One region of the Actinomadura sp. NTSP31 genome, then DNA from elsewhere that is predicted to be linked to it. Evidence: riboswitches for the same ligand, from Rfam matches in the RefSeq annotation. Region 1 holds a riboswitch; the other holds the start of a gene.
The links. Region 1 has a riboswitch for glycine ahead of gcvT (glycine cleavage system aminomethyltransferase GcvT). Riboswitches for the same ligand answer to the same signal wherever they lie in the genome.

Region 1 (11,069 bases):
AGCACCTTGCCGGAGTAGTTCAGCCGCATCCCGTGGGTGAGGTGGCCGCCGTGCGCGAGGTCGAGGCCGAGGATGGTGTCGCCGTGCTGCAGCAGCGCGAAGTACACCGCGGTGTTGGCCTGCGCGCCGCTGTGCGGCTGCACGTTGGCGTGCTCGGCGCCGAACAGGGCCTTGGCCCGGTCGATCGCGAGCTGCTCGGTGACGTCCACGTACTCGCAGCCGCCGTAGTAGCGCCGGCCCGGGTAGCCCTCGGCGTACTTGTTGGTCAGGACGGAGCCCTGCGCCTCCAGCACCGACACCGGCGCGAAGTTCTCCGACGCGATCATCTCGAGGGTGGACTGCTGGCGGCGCAGCTCGGCGTCCACCGCCGCGGCGACCTCCGGGTCGGCCGCGGCGAGGGAGTCATGCAGCCCCACGTCAGCTCTCCTCGGTCAGCTTGCCGTACGCCTCGGCGTCCAGCAGGTCGCCCGGCTCGTCGGAGATCCGCACCTTGAAGATCCAGCCCTCGCCGTACGGGTCGTCGTTGATCACCTTGGGCTCGTCCACCACCGCGCTGTTGATCGCGGTGATCTCGCCGCTGACCGGCGAGTACAGGTCGCTGACCGACTTGGTCGACTCGATCTCCCCGCACGTCTCGCCTGCCTCGACGGTGTCGCCCTCGGAGGGCTGCAGCTCGAGGTAGACGATCTCGCCGAGCGCGTCGGCGGCGTGCGAGGTGATGCCGACCGTGACGATGCCGTCCTCGCCACCCAGGCCGGCCACCCACTCGTGCTCTTCGCTGTAGCGGAGCTGCTCCGGAACGCTCACGTCTTTTTCTCTCTCTGTTCATTGTGGGGGCCGACCCCCACACCCCCGGACAACTACCTTTTAGGAACGCTTGTAGAACGGCAGGGCCACCACGTCGACCGGCTCCTGCCTGCCGCGCACGTCCACGGCGAGGCCGGTCTCCTCGACGCCGCTGTCGAGGTAGGCCATGGCGATCGGCCTGCCCAGTGTGGGCGACGGGGCGCCGCTCGTCACCACACCGCACGGCGTGCCGCCGGACGTGACGACCTGGTACCCCTTCCGGGGCGCGCGACGCCCGCGCGCCACCAGTCCCACGAGCCTACGGCCCGCGGGGGTCTGCGCCTGCGCCGCCAGAGCGGCCTTGCCGACGAAGTCGACCGCCTTGTCGAGTTTGACGACCCGGCCGAGGCCGGCCTCGAACGGGGTGGTCTCCGCGGTCAGCTCGTTGCCGTACAGCGGCATGCCCGCCTCCAGCCGCAGCGTGTCCCGCGCCGACAGCCCGGCGGGCACCACCCCGTCGACCGCGGCCAGCGCCTTCCACAGCGCGACGGCGTCGGAGGCGTCGACGAACAGCTCGAAGCCGTCCTCGCCGGTGTAGCCGGTACGGGCGATCAGGGCGTCCAGCCCGGCGACGCGGTCGGCGAGGATCGCGTAGTAGCGCAGGTCGGCCAGCGGCGCCTCGGTGAACCCCGCCAGGATCGCCTGCGCCCGCGGGCCCTGCAGGGCGATCAGCGCGTAGGCGTCGGAGCGGTCGTCCACGGCGGCCTCGAAGCCCGCGGCCCGCTCGGTCAGCGCCGCCCGGACGACCGCGACGTTCGCCGCGTTCGCGACGACCATCCACGTCTCGTCCGCCAGCCGGTAGACGATCAGGTCGTCCAGGACGCCGCCGTCCGGGTCGCAGATCATCGTGTAGCGGGCCTTGCCCACCGCCATCGGCGACAGGTTCCCGACCAGCGCGTGGTCGAGCGCGCCGGCCGCGCCCGGGCCGGACAGGAAGATCTCTCCCATGTGGGACAGGTCGAACAGCCCCGCGCCGGTGCGGACGGCCTGGTGCTCGGCGGTCTCGCTCGCGTAGCGCAGCGGCATCAGATAGCCCGCGAAGTCGACGAGATGCGCGCCGAGGTCCTGGTGGACGTCGTGCAGCGGCGTCTTCTTCACGGCCTTGGAGGACGGATCGGCGGACATCGGTTCGGCTCCTTCGTCACGGGCGCGCGTGGTCCATCGTCCCACTCGCGCACCGGGCGTATCGGTGCCTCCCCCTCTGTCATCGGCGCCTGAGAGCTTCACCCGCCGTCCCGTACGGGACGCGGCGCGGGCTTTCACCTTCGGCGGGGGAACGCGTCCCCGCTTTCCAGAGGTCGCCTGCTCCGTGCGGTCCATGGGCCTGAGAGGTTCCGGGGAGGATTTGCTCCTTCGGCGTCCCACACCGGCTGCGTAGGACTCTCCCGCACGGGATAAACGGCTGCCCGCAAGGCTAGCAGCGGCAACGCCATGCCACCAGCCGCCGCCGGGGCCGAGGCGGCGGCATGGCGAAGGCCCGGCCGGGTGCGGCGGATGCCTCGGCCGGGCCTTCGTTCGGTGCGGCTACTTCGGGGTGCTGGACATGGCCTTCACGCATGTCTGCAGCGCCGCCTTGATCTTGGCCAGCTCGGCCTTGGACGGCGTCGAACTCGGGTGCGGGCTGGGCATCGTCACGCCCTGCTTGCGCACGCAGTCGTTGAACTTCTTGGCGGCCGCCGCCGTTCCGCCGCTCGGGGCGGTCGGCACGGCGCCCGCGCCGCCGCCGGCCGAGCCGCCGGACGCGCCGGACGTCCCGGACGGCGCCGGTGCCGTCGCCGGGGAGGACGCGGGGGCACCGGACGCGGCCGAGTCCTTCTTGCCGTCCGAGCCGCCGCATCCGCCGAGCGCGAGCGACAACGCCAGGACCGCCACGAGACTGCGCTTCACAGGATCACTTCTCCAGGGACCGGAAGGGAAAGCGCCATGATGCGCAGAGATCCGGGCACGCGCCTACCGACGCACATGCCAAGAAATCGAGGCTTGCTTAGCACCGCACCTCATAACGGGCGTCCTAGAGCGGCGTCACGTAGGCCCCGGAGATGCCGCCGTCAACCAGGAACTCCGACGCCGTGATGAACGACGCGTCGTCCGACGCCAGGAACGCGACCGCCGCCGCGATCTCCGGCGCCTCGGCGAAGCGCCCGACCGGAACGTGGACGAGGCGCCGCGCCGCCCGCTCCGGGTCCTTGGCGAACAGCTCCTGGAGCAGCGGGGTGTTCACCGGGCCGGGGCACAGTGCGTTCACGCGGACGCCCTGCCGCGCGAACTGCACGCCGAGCTCCCGGGACATCGCCAGGACGCCGCCCTTGGACGCGGTGTAGGAGATCTGCGAGGTCGCCGCGCCCATCACCGCCACGAACGACGCCGTGTTGATGATCGATCCCTTGCCCTGCTCCAGCATGTACGGGATGACGTGCTTGCAGCACAGGTAGACGCTGGTCAGGTTGACGTCCTGGACGCGCTTCCAGGCGTCCAGGCCGGTCTCCAGGATCGAGTCGTCGTCGGGCGGGGAGATCCCGGCGTTGTTGAACGCGACGTCGATGCGCCCGTAGGCGCCCTGGACCGTCCGGTAGAGGGCCTGGACCTCGTCCTCGCTGGTCACGTCCACCTTGACGAACAGGCCGCCGAGCTCCTCGGCGGCGCTCTTGCCGGCGGTCTCGTCGACGTCGGCCACGACGACCCTGGCGCCCTCTTCGGTGAAACGGCGCGCGGTGGCCAGGCCGATGCCGCTGGCGCCGCCGGTCACGACGGCCACCCGGCCTTCCAGACGCTGCATGCTGCTCTCTCTCCTGTCACTGAGCAAAATCTTGCGGGGGGGGGCTACTCGCCGGCGATGAAGACGTTCTTGGTCTCGGTGAACGCGCCGAGCGCGTCCGGGCCCAGCTCGCGGCCGAGGCCGGACTGCTTGAACCCGCCGAACGGCGTCCAGTACCGCACGGACGAGTGGGAGTTCACCGACAGGTTCCCGGCCTCGACGGCGCGGGCGGCGCGCAGGGCGCGGCCGACGTCGCGGGTCCAGATGGAGCCGGACAGCCCGTAGGGGGTGTCGTTGGCGATCCGGTACGCGTCGGCCTCGTCCTCGAACGGGACGACGGTGACGACCGGCCCGAACACCTCGTCGTGCCAGGCCGGGAGCGTCGCGTGGTCCGGGGTGGCGAGGACGGTCGGCGGGAACCAGAACCCGGGGCCCTCGGGTGCCGAGCCGCGGATCACGACGGGCGCGCCGTCCGGCACGTAGGAGGCGACCCGGTCCCGGTGCGCGGCGCTGATCAGCGGCCCGACCTCGGTCTTGGCGTCGCGGGGGTCGCCGACGGCGACGCCGTGCACGGCCGGTTCGAGCAGTTCCAGGAACCGGTCGTAGACGGGACGTTCCACCAGGATCCGGGACCGGGCGCAGCAGTCCTGGCCGGCGTTCTCGAACACCGCGTACGGGGCGGTCGCGGCGGCCTTCTCCAGGTCGGCGTCCGCGAACACGATGTTGGCGGACTTGCCGCCGAGCTCCAGCGTCAGCCGCTTCACGCCCGGCGCGCACGCCTGCATGATCTCCTTGCCGACCCGGGTCGAGCCGGTGAAGGCGATCTTGCGGACGTCCGGGTGGTCGACGAGCCGCCGTCCCGCCACCGGCCCGGCGCCCGGCAGTACCTGGAGCACGCCCTCCGGGATCCCCGCCTCCAGCGCCAGCTCCCCGACGCGGCGGGCGGTGAGCGGCGTCAGCTCGGCCGGCTTGACGATCACCGTGTTGCCCGCGGCGAGCGCCGGCGCCATGCCCCAGCCCATGATCGGCATCGGGAAGTTCCACGGCACGATCACGCCGACGACGCCGAGCGGCTCGGCGAACGTCACGTTCAGCCCGCCCGGCACCGGGATCTGCCGCCCGGTCAGCCGCTCGGGCGCGGCGGCGTAGTAGTGCAGGACGTCCCGCAGGTTGCCCGCCTCCCAGCGCGCCTGCCCAATCGGATGCCCGGCGTTGCGGACCTCCAGCCCGGCCAGTTCGTCCAGGTGCGCGTCGATCTTCTCGGCGAACGCCCGCAGCAGCCGCGCCCGGTCGCCCGGCGCCACGTCCCGCCACGCCGGGAACGCCCGCCCGGCCCGCTCCACCGCCGCGTCGGTCTCGTCCGCCGACGCCAGCGCGACGACCTCCACGACCTCCTCGGTCGCCGGATTCAGAACCTCGAACTCGCTCATGTCCCCCTCGATGCTGTCGTTCGGGTGCGCGCGGCTATAGGCGCTCGAAGCCGCGGTAGAGCTCCCAGTCCGTCACCGCGCGGTCGTAGGCGGCCAGCTCCACGGTCGCGTAGTTGGCGTAGTGGTCCACGACGTCCTTGCCGAACGCGTCTACGGCCAGGGCGCTGCGCTCCCAGTCGGCGGCGGCGTCGCGGAGCGTCGCGACGACCGTCTCCGCGTCGGTCGCATAGGCGTTGCCCGCGTACGGCTCCTCCAGCGGCAGCTCTTTCTCGATGCCGTGCAGACCGGCCGCGACCAGCGCCGACACCGCCAGGTACGGGTTGACGTCGCCGCCCGGCACCCGGTTCTCGATCCGCAGCGACGGCCCGTGCCCGACGAGCCGCAGCGCGCACGTCCGGTTGTCCACGCCCCACTTGATCACCGTCGGCGCGAACGAGCCCGGCTGGTAGCGCTTGTAGGAGTTGACGTTCGGCGCGTACAGCAGGGTGAAGTCGCGCAGGCACGCCTGCTGGCCCGCGATGAAGTGCTCGCCGATCTTCGACAGCCCGTGCGGCCCGTCCCCGGCCAGCACGGGCGCCCCGGCGGCGTCGCGCAGCGAGATGTGAACGTGGCAGGAGTTGCCCTCCCGCTCGTTCGGCTTCGCCATGAAGGTGATCGACATGCCCTCCTGGGCGGCGATCTCCTTCGCGCCGGTCTTGTAGAGGACATGGTTGTCGCACGTCGCCAGCGCCTCGTCGAACCGGAACGCGATCTCGTGCTGGCCGAGGTTGCATTCGCCCTTGGCCGACTCGACGTACATCCCCGCGCCGGTCATGCCGTTGCGGATCCGGCGCAGCAGCGGTTCGACGCGGGCGCCCCCGAGCAGCGAGTAGTCCACGTTGTACTGGTTGGCCGGGGTCAGGTCGCGGTACGCCTTCCGCCAGGCGTCCTCGTAGGAGTCCTGGTAGACGACGAACTCCAGTTCGGTCCCGACGTAGGCGCCCCAGCCCCGCTCGGCCAGCCGGGCGAGCTGGCGCCGCAGGATCTGCCGGGGCGAGGGCGCCACGTCGGAGCCGTCCTCCCACACGATGTCGGCGTGGACCAGCGCCGCGCCCTCCTGCCAGGGGATCCGGCGGAGCGTCCCGAGATCGGGGCGCATGACGAAGTCGCCGTAGCCCCGCTCCCAGGACGACATGGCGTAGCCGTCCACCGTGTTCATGTCGACGTCGACGGCCAGCAGGTAGTTGCAGCCCTCCGAGCCGTGCCCGGCCACCTCCTCCAGGAAGAAGCGGGACGACAGCCGCTTGCCCTGCAGGCGCCCCTGCATGTCGGCGATCGCCACGATCACGGTGTCGATCCGGCCCTCCGCCGCCTCCCCGCGCAGTTCGTCGAGGGTGAGCGATGTGGTCACGTTTCCGGTCTCCTAACAGGTGCTAGCCCAGCGACTGGAGTTCCTGCTCGATGGCCGCCAGCTCCTCGGCGCTGCCCTGCACCTTCGGGCCGGTGAACCACTTGCGGGCCGACAGCACCCACCACAGCCCCGCGCCGCCGAGGACGATCAGGATCGCGATCGGGGAGTAGTTGAAGCTGTCCTTGGTGATCGGGTTCGCCGGCGGCAGGACGAACACGATCGAGATCACGACGACCCAGGCGACCGCGAGGATCCCGACCGGCCTGCTCCACCGGCCGAGGCTCCACGGGCCGGCCTTGAAGTCCCTGCCCTGCCGCAGCCGCAGGAACGTCGGGATCACGTAGGCGATGTAGAGGCCGATCACCGCGACCGACGTCACCGCCAGGTACGCGGTCAGGTTCCAGATCGCCGGCAGCGCCAGCACGAACGCGCCGCAGGCGGCCAGCCAGATCGCGTTGGTGGGCGTCCGGCTGCGCTTGTTGATCCGGTGCCAGAAGGACGAGAAGGGCAGCGCCCCGTCCCGGGAGAACGCGTAGATCATCCGGGAGTTCGCCGTCACCGACGACATCCCGCAGAAGAACTGCGCGCCGAACGAGACGAGGATCAGCACCTTGCCCATCGTGTCGCCGGTCGCCGCGATGAAGATCTCCGCGGGCCCGCCCGCGACCGCCTTGCCGTAGTCCTGGATGGCGAAGGTGACGCCGAGCAGCAGCACCCAGCCCGCCACGACCGAGATCAGCACCGAGTTCACGATGCCCTTCGGCCCGGACCGCGCCGCGTCGCGCGTCTCCTCGGTCATGTGCGCGGACGCGTCGTACCCGGTCAGCGTGTACTGCGACAGCAGCAGGCCGATCAGCGCCGCGTACGCGCCGTACTGCCAGCCCGTCTCGTTGACGAACTTGCTGAACACGAACCCGGCCGACTGGTGGTGCGACGGCTTGAGCGCCAGCACCCCGACCACGAACGCGACGCCGAGCACGTGCCACCACACGCTCACGCTGCTCAGGATCGAGACGATCTTCACGCCGAACTGGTTCAGCAGCGCGTGCACGACCAGCAGGACCGCGAACAGCAGGAACGTGTGGCCGAGCGTCACCGAGTAGCCGAACTGCAGGTCCAGCAGCGGGTTCAGGAACGCCGCCGACCCGTAGACGATCGCGGCGGTCACCGCGACCTGGCCGATGAAGTTGAACCAGCCGGTGAACCACGACCACGCCGCCCCGTTCGTCCGGGCGAGCTTGGCGGACCAGTAGTACAGGCCGCCGGCGGTCGGGTAGCTGGAGCACACCTCGGCCATCGCGAGCGCGACCAGCAGCGTCATCGCGCCGACGCCGAGCCAGCCCCACGTGATCATCACGGGGCCGCCGCCCTTGAGGCCGATGGTGTAGGAGGTCAGGCAGCCCGACAGCACCGAGATGATGGTGAAGGAGACCGCGAAGTTGGAGAAGCCGGACATGGACCGGCTGAGTTCCTGGGCGTAGCCCAGCTCGTGCAGCCGTTTCTCGTCGTCGGACATGGGGTCGGGGGATGCCTTGTGCTCGTCGATGCTCACGAGCACCTCCTCGCGTGCCACGGGGGGTTTCGACACAGCCGCAATGGGCTAATGACAGACCATTAATGTTTGCGGAGGGGTCCGCGTCAACCCCCGGGCGACGACGAAACGCACATGTAACGTGGAGCCCGAAGCCCCCCGCGGACCGAAGGACGGTCATGCCCGCACCCGAGCCCGGCCCCGGCGCCCCCGACCTGGCGGCCGCGGCGGTGTTCCGGCCCGTCCGGACCGGCAACGCCTTCGAGGAGACCGTCGAGCGCCTCCTCCAGGCGATCAAGCTCGGGGTCGTCGACCGCGGCGAGCGGCTCCCGCCCGAACGCGAGCTGGCCCCGCTGCTCGGCGTCAGCCGCGTCACACTCCGCGAGGCGATCCGGGCCGTCCAGCAGGAGGGCTACGTCGAGTCGCGGCGCGGCCGGTTCGGCGGCACGTTCGTCACCTACGAGCGCCCGCGGCCCCGCCAGTCCGACCTGAGGCGGGCCCTCGCCGAGATGGGCGACGGCCTGAACGACACCCTCACCTTCCGGATGGCCGTCGAGACCGGCGCCGCCCAAATCCTCGCCACCACCCGGCTGACGCGGGACCAGCGGGCGGCGCTGCGCGCCCGCCTCGCCGAGCTGAACGCCGCCGGCCCCGACGAGTACCGCCGCCTCGACACCCTGTTCCACCTGTCCATCGCCGAGATGACCGGCTCCGCGCTGCTGTCGGCCGCCTGCGCCGACGCCCGGATGCGCGTCACCGACCTGCTCAACGCCATCCCCGTCCTCGGCCGCAACATCGAGCACGCCGCCGTCCAGCACGCCGCGATCGCCGAGGCGATCCTGGCGGGCGACGCCGAGGCCGCCCGCCGCGCCGTCGCCGAGCACCTGGAGGGCACCGCCGCCCTCCTACGGGGCTTCCTCGGCTAGCTCAACCAAACCCGGCGCGTTGACGTAGTCTGAGGTGGTTGCTGGTGGCCACCCCTCGGTGCGCGGGGTGCACGACGGAGGGGCATGACGCATGGGCTGGCTGGCGGGAGTGCTGATCCTGTTCTTCGGCCTGCTGGCGTCGATCGCGCTGCACGAGCTCGGGCACTTCAGCTTCGCCAAGCTCTTCCGGGTCCGCACGACGCAGTTCATGGTCGGGTTCGGCCCGACGATGTGGTCCAGGCGCAAGGGCGAGACCGAGTACGGCGTCAAGTGGATCCCGCTCGGCGGCTACATCCGCATGATCGGGATGCTGCCGCCGCGCAAGGGCGACGCCCCCGGCACCGTCCGGCAGATCAGCACCGGCCCCTGGCAGGGCCTCATCGAGTCCGCGCGCGGCGCGGCGCTGGAGGAGGTGCGGCCGGACGACGGCGACCGCGTGTTCTACGCCAAGCCGTGGTGGCAGAAGCTGATCATCATGTTCGCCGGCCCGGCGATGAACCTGGTGCTGGCCGTGGTCTTCTTCTCGATCCTGCTGATGGGCATCGGGCAGCAGACCCCGCAGCCGGTCATCCAGCAGGTGTCGGCGTGCATCGTCCCGGCGAGCCAGTCCGACCTGACCACGTGCCCGGCGGGCGCCGTGCCGACGCCCGCGCACCAGGCCGGGCTGCGGCCCGGCGACCGGATCGTGTCCTACCAGGGGCACGAGATCGGCGACTACGACCGGCTGCAGAAGCTGATCCGCGACTCCGGCGGGCAGACCGTCGCCATGACGGTCCGGCGCGACGGCCGCGACATGACGCTGAACGTCCCGATCGTCCGCAACCAGATGCACGACCTCCAGGACGACAAGAAGATCGTCAACGTGGGCTTCCTCGGCATCACGCCCACCGAGGCGATGGAGCGGCAGGGCCCCGGCGCCGTCGCCGACGCGATGGCGTCCATGACCAAGCACACCGCGGGCGCGCTCGTCCGGATGCCGCAGAAGATGGTCGGCGTCTGGAACGCCGCGTTCGGCGGCGACGAGCGCGACCCGAACGGACCGGTCGGCGTGGTCGGCGTCAGCCGCATCGGCGGCGACGTCGCGGCCTCCAAGGCCCTCTCGACCAGCGAGAAGGTCTGGTACTTCGTGATGCTGCTCGGCTCGCTGAACCTCGCGGTCGGGCTGTTCAACCTCATCCCGCTGCTCCCGCTGGACGGCGGCCACATGGCCGGCGCGCTGCTGGAGGCGCTGAAGAAGGCGTTCGCCCGGGTGTTCCGCAAGCCCGACCCCGGCTACGTCGACGTCGCCAAGGCACTGCCCGTCACCTACGTGATGGCGGCCGTCCTGATCGTCATGGGCGGACTGCTCATCTACGCCGACGTCTTCAACCCGATCCGCTTCAAGGGCTGATCAGACGGCGACCGGCATCTCGCCGGTCTTGAGGAACGCCTCCAGCGCCGCCTCGTAGGGGGCGATGTCCAGGCCCTGCGCCGCCAGCCACACGTCGGACCCGTAGGTGCCCGCGTAGCGCTCGCCGCCGTCGCAGATCAGCGTCACCACGCTGCCGCGCTCCCCGCGCGCCCGCATCCGCGCGATCAGCTCCGCCGCGCCCCACATGTTGGTGCCGGTCGAGCCGCCCACGTCCCGGCCGCTGACCCGGCTCGTCCAGCGCATCGCCGCGACGGACGCCGCGTCCGGCACCTGGATCATCCGGTCGATCACGGTCGGCAGGAAGGACGGCTCGACCCGCGGCCGGCCGATGCCCTCGATCCGCGAGCCCGCCGCGGTCCGCTCCGGGTCGCCGTCGGCGAACGAGCCGAAGAACGCCGAGCCCTCCGGGTCGACCACCGCGAGCCGCGTCTGGAACCGCCGGTACCGGACGTACCGGCCGATCGTCGCGGACGTCCCGCCGGTGCCCGCGCCGACCACGACCCAGGCCGGCTCGGGGAACCGCTCCAGCCGCATCTGCTCGAAGATCGACTCGGCGATGTTGTTGTTGCCGCGCCAGTCCGTCGCCCGCTCGGCGTAGGTGAACTGGTCCATGAAGTGGCCGCCGCACTCGGCGGCGAGCCGCCGCGACTCGTCGTAGATCGAGGACGGGTCGTCCACCAGGTGGCACCGGCCGCCGTGGAACTCGATGAGGCCGATCTTCTCGGGGCTGGTGGAGGCCGGCATCACCGCGACGAACGGCAGCCCGAGCAGCCGCGCGAA
Region 2 (11,069 bases), on a different contig from region 1:
GCATCGCCGCGTTCCTCGCCCGCCGCCCGGCCTGGCAGCGCGTCCAGCGCTACCTGATGGGCAGCGTGCTGGCCGGCCTCGCCGTGCGCATCGGCCTGGACCGCACGCGCGCCGCCGTGTCCTAGCCGGGACGGCTCGTCAGGGCCCGTCCGTCCGGCGCGTCCGGCGGGCGGACCCGGCTCGATTTGGCGGGGCTTGCCATCATGGTGCGGTGATCGGCCGACGACGGGGACCGGACGAGGCGGAGCGGGAAGCGGGATGGCGCCGCCCCGACGCCTCGATGTCCCTGCTGTCCGACCTGTTCGCCGGAAAGCTGCTCGACCCCGGCTACGCCGAGGCCGCGGCACGGCGCGCGGCGGACGGCGGGACCCGCGCGCGGGCCGGGCGGCTGCGGGGGAGCGGAACGCTCGCGGTGCTGGTCGCCATCGGCGTCCTGATCGCCGCGGCCGGCGCCCAGGTGCGCCGCGGCGAGCCCGTGGCGGCCAAGGAGCGCGCCCGCCTCATCGACCAGATCCACGCCCGCACCGGCGAGACCGACGCCCTCCAGCGCCGCCTCGGCCGGCTGCGCGCCGACACCGGCCGGGAACGGGCCGCCGCCCTCGCTCGCAGCGCCGCGGGCCGCCGCGTCCGGCAGGACCTCGCCGCGCAGGCCGCCGCCGCGGCCGCGGAGCCCGCCGCCGGCCGCGGCCTCGTCGTCACCGTGGACGACGCGCCCGGCACCGGCGGCGACCGTGCCGGCGCGTCCGGCGGCCGGGTCTATGATCAGGATCTTCAGGTGCTGGTCAACGGGCTCTGGGCGGCGGGCGCCACCGCCATCGGGATCAACGGGAGGCGGCTCACGCCGGTCACCGCGATCCGCACCGCGGGCGAGGCGATCCTGGTCGACTACCGCGCGCTGTCCGGCCCGTACGAGGTGACGGCGCTCGGCGACCCGGACCGCATGCGGTCCGCGTTCACCGGCTCCGCCGCCGACCGCAGGCTGCGCGCCCTGGAGGACCGCTACGGCCTCCGGTACGGCACGCGGCGCACATCCGGCGCGCGGCTGCCCGCGGCCGGCGCGCTCCGGCTGAGGTACGCCGCGCCCGCTCCGGGGGCGGGCGGGTGACGCGGCGATGGGTGGAGCGGTGATGAGCGCAGCGGTGGCGGGCACGGCGGTGACCAGCACGGCGGTGACCAGCACGGCGGTGGCGGGCACCGGGGCGGCACGCGGGGAAGGGACGGACCGGGCATGATCGCGCTGATCGGGCTGGTGGCCGGCGTGGTGCTCGGGTTCGCCCTGAGCCCCGACGTCCCGCTGTGGCTGCAGCCCTACCTGCCCATCGCGATCGTCGCGGCGCTCGACGCCATGTTCGGCGGCGTCCGCGCCCGGCTGGAGGGGATCTTCGACGAGAAGGTGTTCGTCGTCTCGTTCCTCAGCAACACCGTCATCGCGGCGCTGATCGTGTTCCTGGGCGACAAGCTGGGCGTCGGCTCCCAGCTGTCCACCGGCGTGGTGGTCGTCCTCGGCATCCGGATCTTCTCCAACGCGGCGGGGATCCGCCGGAAGCTGTTCGGCGCATGAGCGGCGACGGCGAGACGCCGCCCGGCGCCCGCGAGCCCGACGGGCCCGCCGGGCCGGAGCCGGCGCGGTCCGGCGCCCTGACCGGGATCATGGAGCTGCTGCGGCCCAGGGCGAGCTGGGGGCAGCTCGCCGGCGGCCTGCTGTGCGTGGTGGTGGGCTTCGCGGTGGTCGTGCAGATCCAGTCGACCAAGCGCGACACCACCTTCGCCACGGCCCGGCAGGACGAGCTCGTCGGCACCCTGGCCGATCTGGGCCAGCGCTCCGAACGGCTCCGGGGCGACATACGTGACCTCGAGGAGACCAAAGCCGAACTCCAGCGCGACGCCCAGGGCGACGCCGCGCTGCAGGAGGCCCGCGAGCGCGCCGCCACCTACGGGCTGCTGGCGGGCACCCTCCCCGCCGAGGGCCCCGGGATCCAGCTGCTCGTCCAGGACCCCCGCGGCGGCGTCCGCGCCGGTGACCTGCTGGACGCGCTGGAGGAGCTCCGCGACGCCGGGGCCGAGGTCGTGCAGGTCAACGACGTCCGCGCCGGGGTCGACACCTACTTCCTCGACGCTCGCGACGGCGTCGAGGCCGACGGGCGCCCGCTGCGCGCCCCCTACACGTTCCTGGCCATCGGCGACCCGCACACCATGACCACGGCGCTCAACATCCCGGGCGGCGTCGTGCGGACGCTCCAGGGCGCCGGCGCCGCCGTCTCGATCACCCCGCGCGCGAAAGTGACCGTGAGCGCGATACGGTCTCCGTAGAGGGAACGGGGGGAGCGGTGAACGGCCGTCCGGGACGCCGCGATCGGCGCCGCCCGCGCGGCGGCGTGGACCGGCGATCATCGGCGAAGGTAGTTTGGTGCGGTCGGTTCACCGTTCCGGTTGACCCCTCGGGCAAGACCCGCGTAAGTTGCGGCGACCGTCGCGTGCGCGGGCGGTGAGCAGGACCGTGGTCGGGGGCGGGTCCCCGGCGTGGGTTGGGTGAAGGATGCGCGTGGCGCAGGCGGCCCCCGCGGCAGCGGGGCGTCCGCGGGCGGCGCGCCGATGGTAGGAGGCCGAGCCGATCTATGCCGAGCGTTTACTGCACGCAGTGCGGTCACGCCAACCCGGATGATGCCCGCTTCTGCTCGAACTGCGGCACCCCGCTGACGCGGGGCGCCCAGCCGCCGTACCGCGAGTCGCCCGGCGAGTCCACCTCGACGATCTCCATCGGCGGCTTCGAGGCGCTGGACACCGGCCAGGAGGCCGAGGAGCAGCCCGGCCCGGACCAGACCGCCATGGAGGCGCTCCCGCCCGGGACCGCGCTGCTGGTCGTCAAGCGCGGGCCGAACGCCGGAAGCCGCTTCCTGCTCGACAAGGACCGCACGTCCGCCGGCCGGCACCCGGAGAGCGACATCTTCCTGGACGACGTCACCGTCTCCCGCCGGCACGCCGAGTTCGCGCGGCACGGCGGCACGTTCTCCGTCCGCGACGTCGGCAGCCTGAACGGCACCTACGTCAACCGGCAGCGGATCGACCAGGCGGGCCTGTCCGGCGGCGACGAGGTCCAGATCGGCAAGTTCCGGCTGGTCTTCCTGACCAACCCGGCGCACGCCTGAACGGAACCGGAGCGGCGGGGGGCACGGGGGCGCGGCGACGATGGGAGGGCCCTTGAACGCGCGGCCGGCGCGGTCCCCGATGACCATCGGGGACGTCCTCGGGCTGCTCAGGACCGAGTTCCCCGACATCACCATCTCCAAGATCAGGTTCCTGGAGTCCGAGGGGCTCGTCGAGCCGGAGCGCACCCCGTCCGGGTACCGCAAGTTCGGCCCGGCCGACGTGGAGCGGCTCCGGTTCGTGCTCACCGCGCAGCGCGACCACTACATGCCGCTGCGCGCGATCCGGCAGCACCTGGAGGCCCGCGACCGCGGCGAGGCCGTCCCGCCGCTCGGCGCCCGCCCGGACGCGCCGTCCCGCCGTCCTCGCACCCTGGTCGCGGCCGGCGCCGACGCGCCCGACCCGGCCGTCCGGCTGACCCGCCGGCAGCTGCTGGACGGCGCCGGGATCGGCGAGGACCTGCTCGCCGACCTGGAGGAGTACGGCCTCGTCCGGCGCAACGGCACCCACTACGACGGCGAGGCGCTGACCGTCGCCCGCGCCGCCGCCGCGCTCGGCCAGCACGGCGTCGAGGTGCGGCACCTGCGCGCCGCCAAGGCCGCCGCCGACCGGCAGGTCGGGCTGATCGAGCAGATGGTCGCGCCGCAGCTGAGGCGCCGCAGCCCGGGCGCCCACGACCAGGCGGCCGAGACCGCCCGCGACATCGCGGCGCTGTCGGTCCGGCTGCACGCCGCGCTGCTGTCGGCGGGGCTGCGCGAAAGCCTCGACCCCTGACCGGCGGGCCGCGGAGGCATTTGTCGCCCCGCCGCCGCCGCACCCTGTCCGGGGTCGGGTGTACGTTGGGCTACAGGGTTCGTCGAGGATCCGACCGGTGCACGTGGTGATCGAGACAGCGTCGACCAGCAGGGAGCCGCAGTGAAGCAGATGGAGGTCGTCGGCGTCCGGGTCGAGATGCCCTCCAATCAGCCCATCGTCCTGTTGAAGGAGACGGAGGGCGAGCGCTACCTGCCCATCTGGATCGGGGCGGTCGAAGCGACCGCGATCGCCTTCGCCCAGCAGGGCGTGCTGCCCGCCCGTCCCCTGACCCACGACCTGTTCCGGGACGTGCTCGACGCGCTGAGCGTCCAGCTGCGCACCGTGAACATCACCGACCTGCGCGAGGGGATCTTCTTCGCGGACCTGGTCTTCTCCAACGGCGTCGAGGTGAGCGCCCGCCCGTCCGACTCCATCGCCCTGGCGCTGCGCACCGGCGCGACGATCTTCGCCAGTGAGGACGTCCTCGAGGAGGCCGGCGTGGCCATCCCCGACGAGCAGGAGGACGAGGTCGAGAAGTTCCGCGAGTTCCTCGACACGATCTCCCCCGAGGACTTCGGCCGGGCCGGCTAGACCCGCCCGAGCGGAGGTGCGGCCGTAGGCCCCGCTCGCTTTGCTCCCTGTGCTCCCCGTGCCGCCCCAGAGGCGCGCCTCCTGGCCCCCGGGCGCGCGGTCCGCCGCACCCGTCCCGGCTCTTCGCGCGGGCATCGGTTACTGTGTGTGATGGAGCGGTGCGGGCCGGACTTCCGGGATGGAGTGGGGAATGTCACTTCGGGGGGTAAGGTCGTGTCGTGCCGCGATTGGTCGTGCATTGCCCTGGACCTGGCAGTTTCCGGTGGGCGACCATCGGGGTAGGAGTGCGGTGGCGGCCAACGTGCGCGGTTTGCCCACGTGAAGCCGGTTCATCCGGGCATGCGACGCGCCGACGGCGAACGTTGACCCCACCCTGACCGGCACCTACCGTGCTGGTGGAACACCCGTGGTGTAATTCGTCAAACCCCCTTGACGAAGCGCCACGGGCTGATAGAAGCCGGAGGTCCGCGTGGCGGTGAGCAGCGGCGAGGGCAAGGCGACCCCCGACAGGCACATGGCGTCACGACGCGCCGGAGAGCAGGGCCTGCTCTTCGACACGCAGGTGTCGGCGCCGCCGGAGGACGTCGGCTACCGCGGCCCGACGGCGTGCGCGGCGGCGGGGATCACCTACCGGCAGCTGGACTACTGGGCCCGCACGAAGCTGGTCGAGCCGAGCGTGCGCGCGGCGCACGGGTCGGGCAGCCAGCGGCTCTACAGCTTCCGCGACATCCTGGTGCTGAAGGTCGTCAAGCGGCTGCTGGACACGGGGGTGTCGCTGCAGCAGATCCGCACGGCGGTGACGCACCTGCGCGACCGCGGCGTCCAGGACCTGGCGCAGATCACCCTGATGAGCGACGGCGTGAGCGTGTACGAGTGCACCTCCGCCGACGAGGTCGTGGACCTGCTGCAGGGCGGGCAGGGCGTGTTCGGGATCGCGCTCGGACGGGTGTGGCAGGAGGTGGAGGGAAGCCTGGCGGAGCTTCCCGGCGAACGCGCCGCCACCGACGACCCGGACCCCCACGAGCACCCCCACGACGAGCTGGCGAACCGGCGGCGCGCCCGCCGCACCGGCTGATCCGGCCCGGCCCGCGGGCGGGTCCCGCGGAGGCCGCCCCCTCGCGGCCGGCACGGCCCCTCATATCGCGTCCTTGCGCTGGAGGTAGGCGAACGCCGCCCAGCCCGGCAGGACGGGAAGCCACAGCGTCAGCAGGCGGTACAGCAGCACCGCGGACGTCGCCGTCTCCGCCGTCAGCCCCGAGATCGTCAGCGCCAGCGTCAGCGCGCCCTCGACCGCGCCGAGCCCGCCCGGTGTCGGGACCGCCGAGCCGACCGCGTTGGCGGTCAGGAACACCACCACGACGGCCGTCCAGTGCAGCGACCCGCCGAACGCCCGGATCGAGGCGTCCAGGCAGAGCGCGTACGCGGCCGTCAGCCCCACCGTCCCGCCGAGGCCGGTGCACAGCTTGCGCGGCGACTGCAGGACGTCCACCAGCCGCGGCACCACGCCCGAGAACATCGCCCGCAGCCGGGACGCGGCGAACCGCCGCACCCGCGGGATCATCATCGCCGCGCCGGCGACCAGGCCGAGCGCCAGCACCACGATCACGATCGTGCGGGACGGCGCCAGGTCCTTGGTGGCGTTGTGGGTGGAGCCGGTGAGGAAGCCGAACAGCACCAGCAGCAGCACGTGCACCACCAGGCCGACCAGCTGGGACGCGCCGACGCTGGCGACCGCCGGGCCCGAGCGGATCCCGGCGCGCTGCAGGAAGCGGGTGTTGATCGCGACGCCGCCCACCGCGGCCGGCGCCACCAGTTGCACGAACGACGCGGCGACCTGCACCAGCACCGTCCGCCCCACCGGCAGCCGCTCCGGCACGAACCCCAGCAGCATGTACGCCGCCGCGAGGTAGGTGGCCGCGGACGCGGCGAGCGCGATGAACACCCAGTGCCAGGTCGCCGTCGACAGCAGGTGCGCGAAGTCGAGGCTGCCGACCTGCGGGATCACGATGTACCCGGCGACGGACAGGCCGACGATGCTGAAGATCGTCCGGGGCCGGAAGCGCTCCAGCCGGACCGGCGCCGCCTCGGTCTCCGGCTTCAGCGCGACGATCTGCTCCCGGATCCGGGTGAGCAGGTCCCGGTCGCGGCGCAGCGCCGTCCGCGTCGCCCGCGACAGCGCCACCCGCTGCAGCAGCGGGACCGCCGCGGCGAGCGCGTCCTCGCCGAGCACGGACGCGGCGGTCCGGACGGCGCGCTCGGGCCCCGCGTGCAGGGCCACGGTGGTGAGCAGCTGCGCCAGGTCGAGCAGCAGCGCCAGGTCGCCGGCGGCGATCTCGCCGGACCGCATGTCGGTGAGGTACACGAGGCCGTCGTCGCCGACGAGGACCGCGTCGTCCTCCAGCCGCCGGTGCGCGAGCCGGCCCTCCTGCAGCCGCCGGAACTGCCGCCACGCGTCGGCGAGCATCCCGTCGGTGAGCTCCTCGGCCGGGACGTCCCCGAGCCGCCGCCCCGGCACGTGCTCGTAGGCCAGCAGGGCGGCCTCCGTGCCGACCTCGGACGTCCCCACCAGCCGCGGCGTGCGCGCGCCCACGGCGTCCACCGCGTACGCCATCAGGGACTCGAGCTCCAGGGAGCGGCGCAGCGGGCGCAGCGCCCGTCCCGTGGTGGTGCGGCTGAGCCGCAGCGTCCGCCACATCCGGTACAGCAGCCCGGCGGTCTGCTGGTCGCGGTCCAGGACCCGGACCTCCAGGTCCCACGGGCCGGTCCGCCGCGCTGCGCCGTCCTCTCCGCAGTCCCGGTCGAGCAGGACGCCGTAGCGGCGGTCCAGGCCCGTCTCGCCGGGGTCGTCGAGGCGGGCGGCGCGGCGCGGGCACAGCCCCAGCCGCTCCAGCGTGGAGACCACCGCCGTCCCGGACGGCCGCGGGTTCGGCGTGCCGGCCGCGTACAGGGTGCCGTAGCCGATCGCGCGGCCGAGCAGGTACGTGGCGGCGAGCGCCGCGACGGACGCGTACGACGCGGTGAGCCCGGTCAGCGCGGCCAGCCCGATCAGCGTCCACGTCACCGCCTGCCAGCGGGACCGGCCCGCCATCCCGACCGCCGTGACGAACGCGATCACCGGCGCGATGTCGGTGTGCACCGGCGCGGTGCTGGTGCCGCCCCAGATCAGCGAGTCCAGCACCCCGCCGGGCGCCGCGCTGGTCACCCAGTCGTCCAGGCCGACCGTGACGCCGAACGCGATCACGGCGGCCAGCAGCGCGATCGCCACCCGCATGCCGTCCTTGCGGAGCAGCCGCTCGACCGCGAACGCGATCGGCGCGGTCAGCACGCCGAAGCTGGAGGCGAGGGTGGCCAGCGACAGCAGCATGCGGGGGGCGTGCGCGGTGCCCTGCGCGATGTCGGTCTGCAGCCCGTGCGTGGTCTGCTGGGCGATCGACACCAGCAGCATCACCGCCGCGAGCCCCACGCAGGAGACCCCGAACCTGATCGCGTCGCCGGACCGGCGGATCCGGTCCGGCTGGGCGGGCTCGTCCACGGGGACGCCGGCGGTGGCGCCCGTCGCCGGGCGCACCGCCCCGCCGTGGGTCTGTGTCACCGCCGTACCGCCGCCCTGACCGTCCGCCATCGTGATCAGCGTCCCAGGGCCGGCGGGGCGCCGTCGAGCGGCGGCCCCCGGTCCGGCCGGCCGCCCGGGCGGCCTCGCGGCCCGTCCCGCCCGGTGGCCGGGCCCGGCTCGCGGCCCGTTCCGCCCCGGTGAGCTGTGCACATCGTACTTGCCGGTAGATGCCCGGGGCCGCCCGCCACCCCGGTTCCGCGCGGCGGGACGCACCGCCGCCTCGACGGCCGGCGGGGGCGCGCGACGATCGCCGGGGCGATGGTTGGGTAGGGTTTGTTCCGGACATGCCGTCGACCCTGTGCGGGAGAGACCCCACGCGGCCAGCGTGGGGCGCCGAAGGGGCAACCTCCCCGGAACCTCTCAGGCAAAAGGACCGCTCGGGCGAGGCACCTCTGGAAAGCAGGCGCCGATTCCCCCTGGCCGGGGAGGGGCGGCTCACCGAAGGGGAAATCCCGCGCGCGGGGGAAGCTCTCAGGTGCCGATGACAGAGGGGGAGACCGGCCGCCGGCAGTGCCGGCGGCCGCCCTGAGCGACCGCAGCAGCCAGGAGGCCCTCCATGACCGCCCAGTTCTTCGCCCCCGTGGCCTCGCCCCAGGACGCCCGTTCCACGTTCGCGGACCGCCATATCGGCCCGTCCGCGGACGAGCGGGCCCGGATGCTGGCCGCCATCGGCTACTCCGGCGCCGAGGCGCTGATCGACGACGCCGTCCCGGCCGGGATCCGCACCTCCCGGCCGCTGGACCTGCCGCCCGCGCTGAGCGAGACCGCCGCGCTGGACCGGCTGCGCGAGCTGGCGTCCCGCAACACCGTGCTCACCTCGATGATCGGCCTCGGCTACCACGGGACGACCACGCCGGGCGTGATCCTGCGCAACGTGCTGGAGAACCCGGGCTGGTACACCGCCTACACCCCCTACCAGCCGGAGATCTCGCAGGGCCGCCTCGAGGCGCTGCTGAACTTCCAGACGGTCGTCGCCGACCTGACCGGCCTGCCGGTCGCCAACGCCTCCATGCTGGACGAGGGCACCGCCGCCGCCGAGGCCATGGCCCTGGCGCACCGCGTGTCCAAGCGCAAGGAGCCCGGGACGTTCCTGGTGGACGCCGACGCGCTCCCGCAGACGATCGAGGTCGTGCGGACCCGGGCGGTCCCGCTCGGCATCGAGGTCGTCACCGCGGACCTGTCCGGCGGGCTGCCGGACGGCGACTTCTTCGGCGTCCTGCTGCAGTACCCGGGCGCGTCGGGCGTCGTCCGCGACCTGGAGCCGCTCGCCGCGCAGGCGCACGAGCGCGGCGCGAAGGTCGTCGTCGCCGCCGACCTGCTCGCCCTGACGCTGCTGCGGCCGCCGGGGGAGTCCGGCGCCGACATCGCCGTGGGCTCCGCGCAGCGGTTCGGCGTCCCGTACGGGTTCGGCGGCCCGCACGCCGGCTACATGGCGGTCGGCGAGGGCATCCAGCGGCAGCTGCCCGGACGCCTCGTCGGCGTGTCCGTCGACGCCGACGGCGCCACCGCCTACCGCCTGGCCCTGCAGACCCGCGAGCAGCACATCCGCCGCGAGAAGGCCACCAGCAACATCTGCACCGCGCAGGTCCTGCTCGCCGTGATGGCGAGCATGTACGCCGTCTACCACGGGCCCGAGGGGCTCGCCGCCATCGCCCAGCGGACGCACCGCCGCGCCGCCGAGATCGCCGCGGGGCTGCGCGCCGGCGGCGTCGAGGTCGTCCACGGGGCGTTCTTCGACACCGTCCTCGCCCGCGTGCCGGGCCGGGCCGCGGAGGTCGCCGAGGCCGCCCGCGAGCGCGGGATCAACCTGCGCCCGTCCGGCCCCGACCAGGTGGCGGTCGCCTGCGACGAGACGACGCTGCCCGAGCACGTCACCGCCGTCCTGGAGGCGTTCGGCGTGCCCGCCGAGGTCGCCGGCGCCGAGGAGGCCATCCCGGACGGCCTGCGCCGCGAGAGCCCCTACCTGACCCACCCGGTCTTCCACGCGCACCGCTCCGAGACCGCGATGCTGCGCTACCTGCGCCGGCTCCAGGACAAGGACATCGCGCTCGACCGCTCGATGATCCCGCTCGGCTCCTGCACGATGAAGCTGAACGCCACCGCCGAGATGGAGCCGATCACCTGGCCGGAGTTCGCGAACATCCACCCGTTCGCGCCGCTCGACCAGGCCGCCGGGTACGTCGAGCTGATCGGCGAGCTGGAGGACGCGCTCGCCGAGATCACCGGATACGCCAAGGTGTCCGTGCAGCCCAACGCCGGATCGCAGGGCGAACTGGCCGGGCTGCTCGCCATCCGCGGCTACCACGCCTCGCGCGGCGACGAGCACCGCGACGTCTGCCTGATCCCGTCGTCGGCGCACGGCACCAACGCCGCCAGCGCCGTCATGGCCGGGATGCGCGTCGTCGTGGTCAAGTGCGACGAGGGCGGCAACGTCGACCTCGACGACCTGCACGCCAAGATCGCCGAGCACGGCGACCGGCTCGCCGCGATCATGGTGACCTACCCGTCCACGCACGGCGTGTTCGAGGAGTCGATCACCGACGTGTGCGCCGCCGTCCACGCGGCCGGCGGCCAGGTCTACGTCGACGGCGCCAACCTCAACGCCCTGGTCGGGCTGGCCCGCCCCGGCGAGTTCGGCTCGGACGTCTCGCACCTCAACCTGCACAAGACCTTCTGCATCCCGCACGGCGGCGGCGGCCCCGGCGTCGGCCCGATCGGCGTCCGCGAGCACCTCGCCCCGTTCCTGCCGAACCACCCGCTGCGCGAGGAGGCCGGCCCCGCCGAGACCGGCGTCGGCCCGATCTCCGCCGCCCCGTGGGGCTCGGCGGGCATCCTGCCGATCTCCTGGGCCTACATCGCGATGATGGGCCCGGACGGCCTGCGCGCCGCCACCGAGGGCGCCATCATCGGCGCCAACTACCTCGCC

Region 2: linked by a shared signal. The riboswitch ahead of gcvP (aminomethyl-transferring glycine dehydrogenase) and the one ahead of gcvT (glycine cleavage system aminomethyltransferase GcvT) in region 1 are both predicted to bind glycine.

The regions. Positions count from the first base shown of each region.
Region 1 is NZ_JBGNUT010000005.1:338,298-349,366, reverse strand. It holds gene glyA (serine hydroxymethyltransferase) at 1-416, opposite strand, end outside; gene gcvH (glycine cleavage system protein GcvH) at 418-807, opposite strand; gene gcvT (glycine cleavage system aminomethyltransferase GcvT) at 868-1,971, opposite strand; glycine riboswitch at 2,149-2,244, opposite strand; gene ACA514_RS11275 (hypothetical protein) at 2,371-2,733, opposite strand; gene ACA514_RS11270 (3-oxoacyl-ACP reductase) at 2,858-3,622, opposite strand; gene ACA514_RS11265 (aldehyde dehydrogenase family protein) at 3,667-5,031, opposite strand; gene ACA514_RS11260 (glutamine synthetase family protein) at 5,066-6,421, opposite strand; gene ACA514_RS11255 (amino acid permease) at 6,444-7,973, opposite strand; gene ACA514_RS11250 (FadR/GntR family transcriptional regulator) at 8,132-8,878, shown strand; gene ACA514_RS11245 (RIP metalloprotease) at 8,970-10,268, shown strand; gene ACA514_RS11240 (PLP-dependent cysteine synthase family protein) at 10,269-11,069, opposite strand, start outside.
Region 2 is NZ_JBGNUT010000004.1:468,698-479,766, forward strand. It holds gene ACA514_RS09615 (LysE family translocator) at 1-125, shown strand, start outside; gene ACA514_RS09620 (DUF881 domain-containing protein) at 212-1,105, shown strand; gene ACA514_RS09625 (small basic family protein) at 1,229-1,561, shown strand; gene ACA514_RS09630 (DUF881 domain-containing protein) at 1,558-2,310, shown strand; gene ACA514_RS09635 (FHA domain-containing protein) at 2,616-3,146, shown strand; gene ACA514_RS09640 (MerR family transcriptional regulator) at 3,199-3,918, shown strand; gene ACA514_RS09645 (bifunctional nuclease family protein) at 4,060-4,530, shown strand; gene ACA514_RS09650 (MerR family transcriptional regulator) at 5,000-5,605, shown strand; gene ACA514_RS09655 (YbhN family protein) at 5,666-8,152, opposite strand; glycine riboswitch at 8,435-8,529, shown strand; gene gcvP (aminomethyl-transferring glycine dehydrogenase) at 8,700-11,069, shown strand, end outside.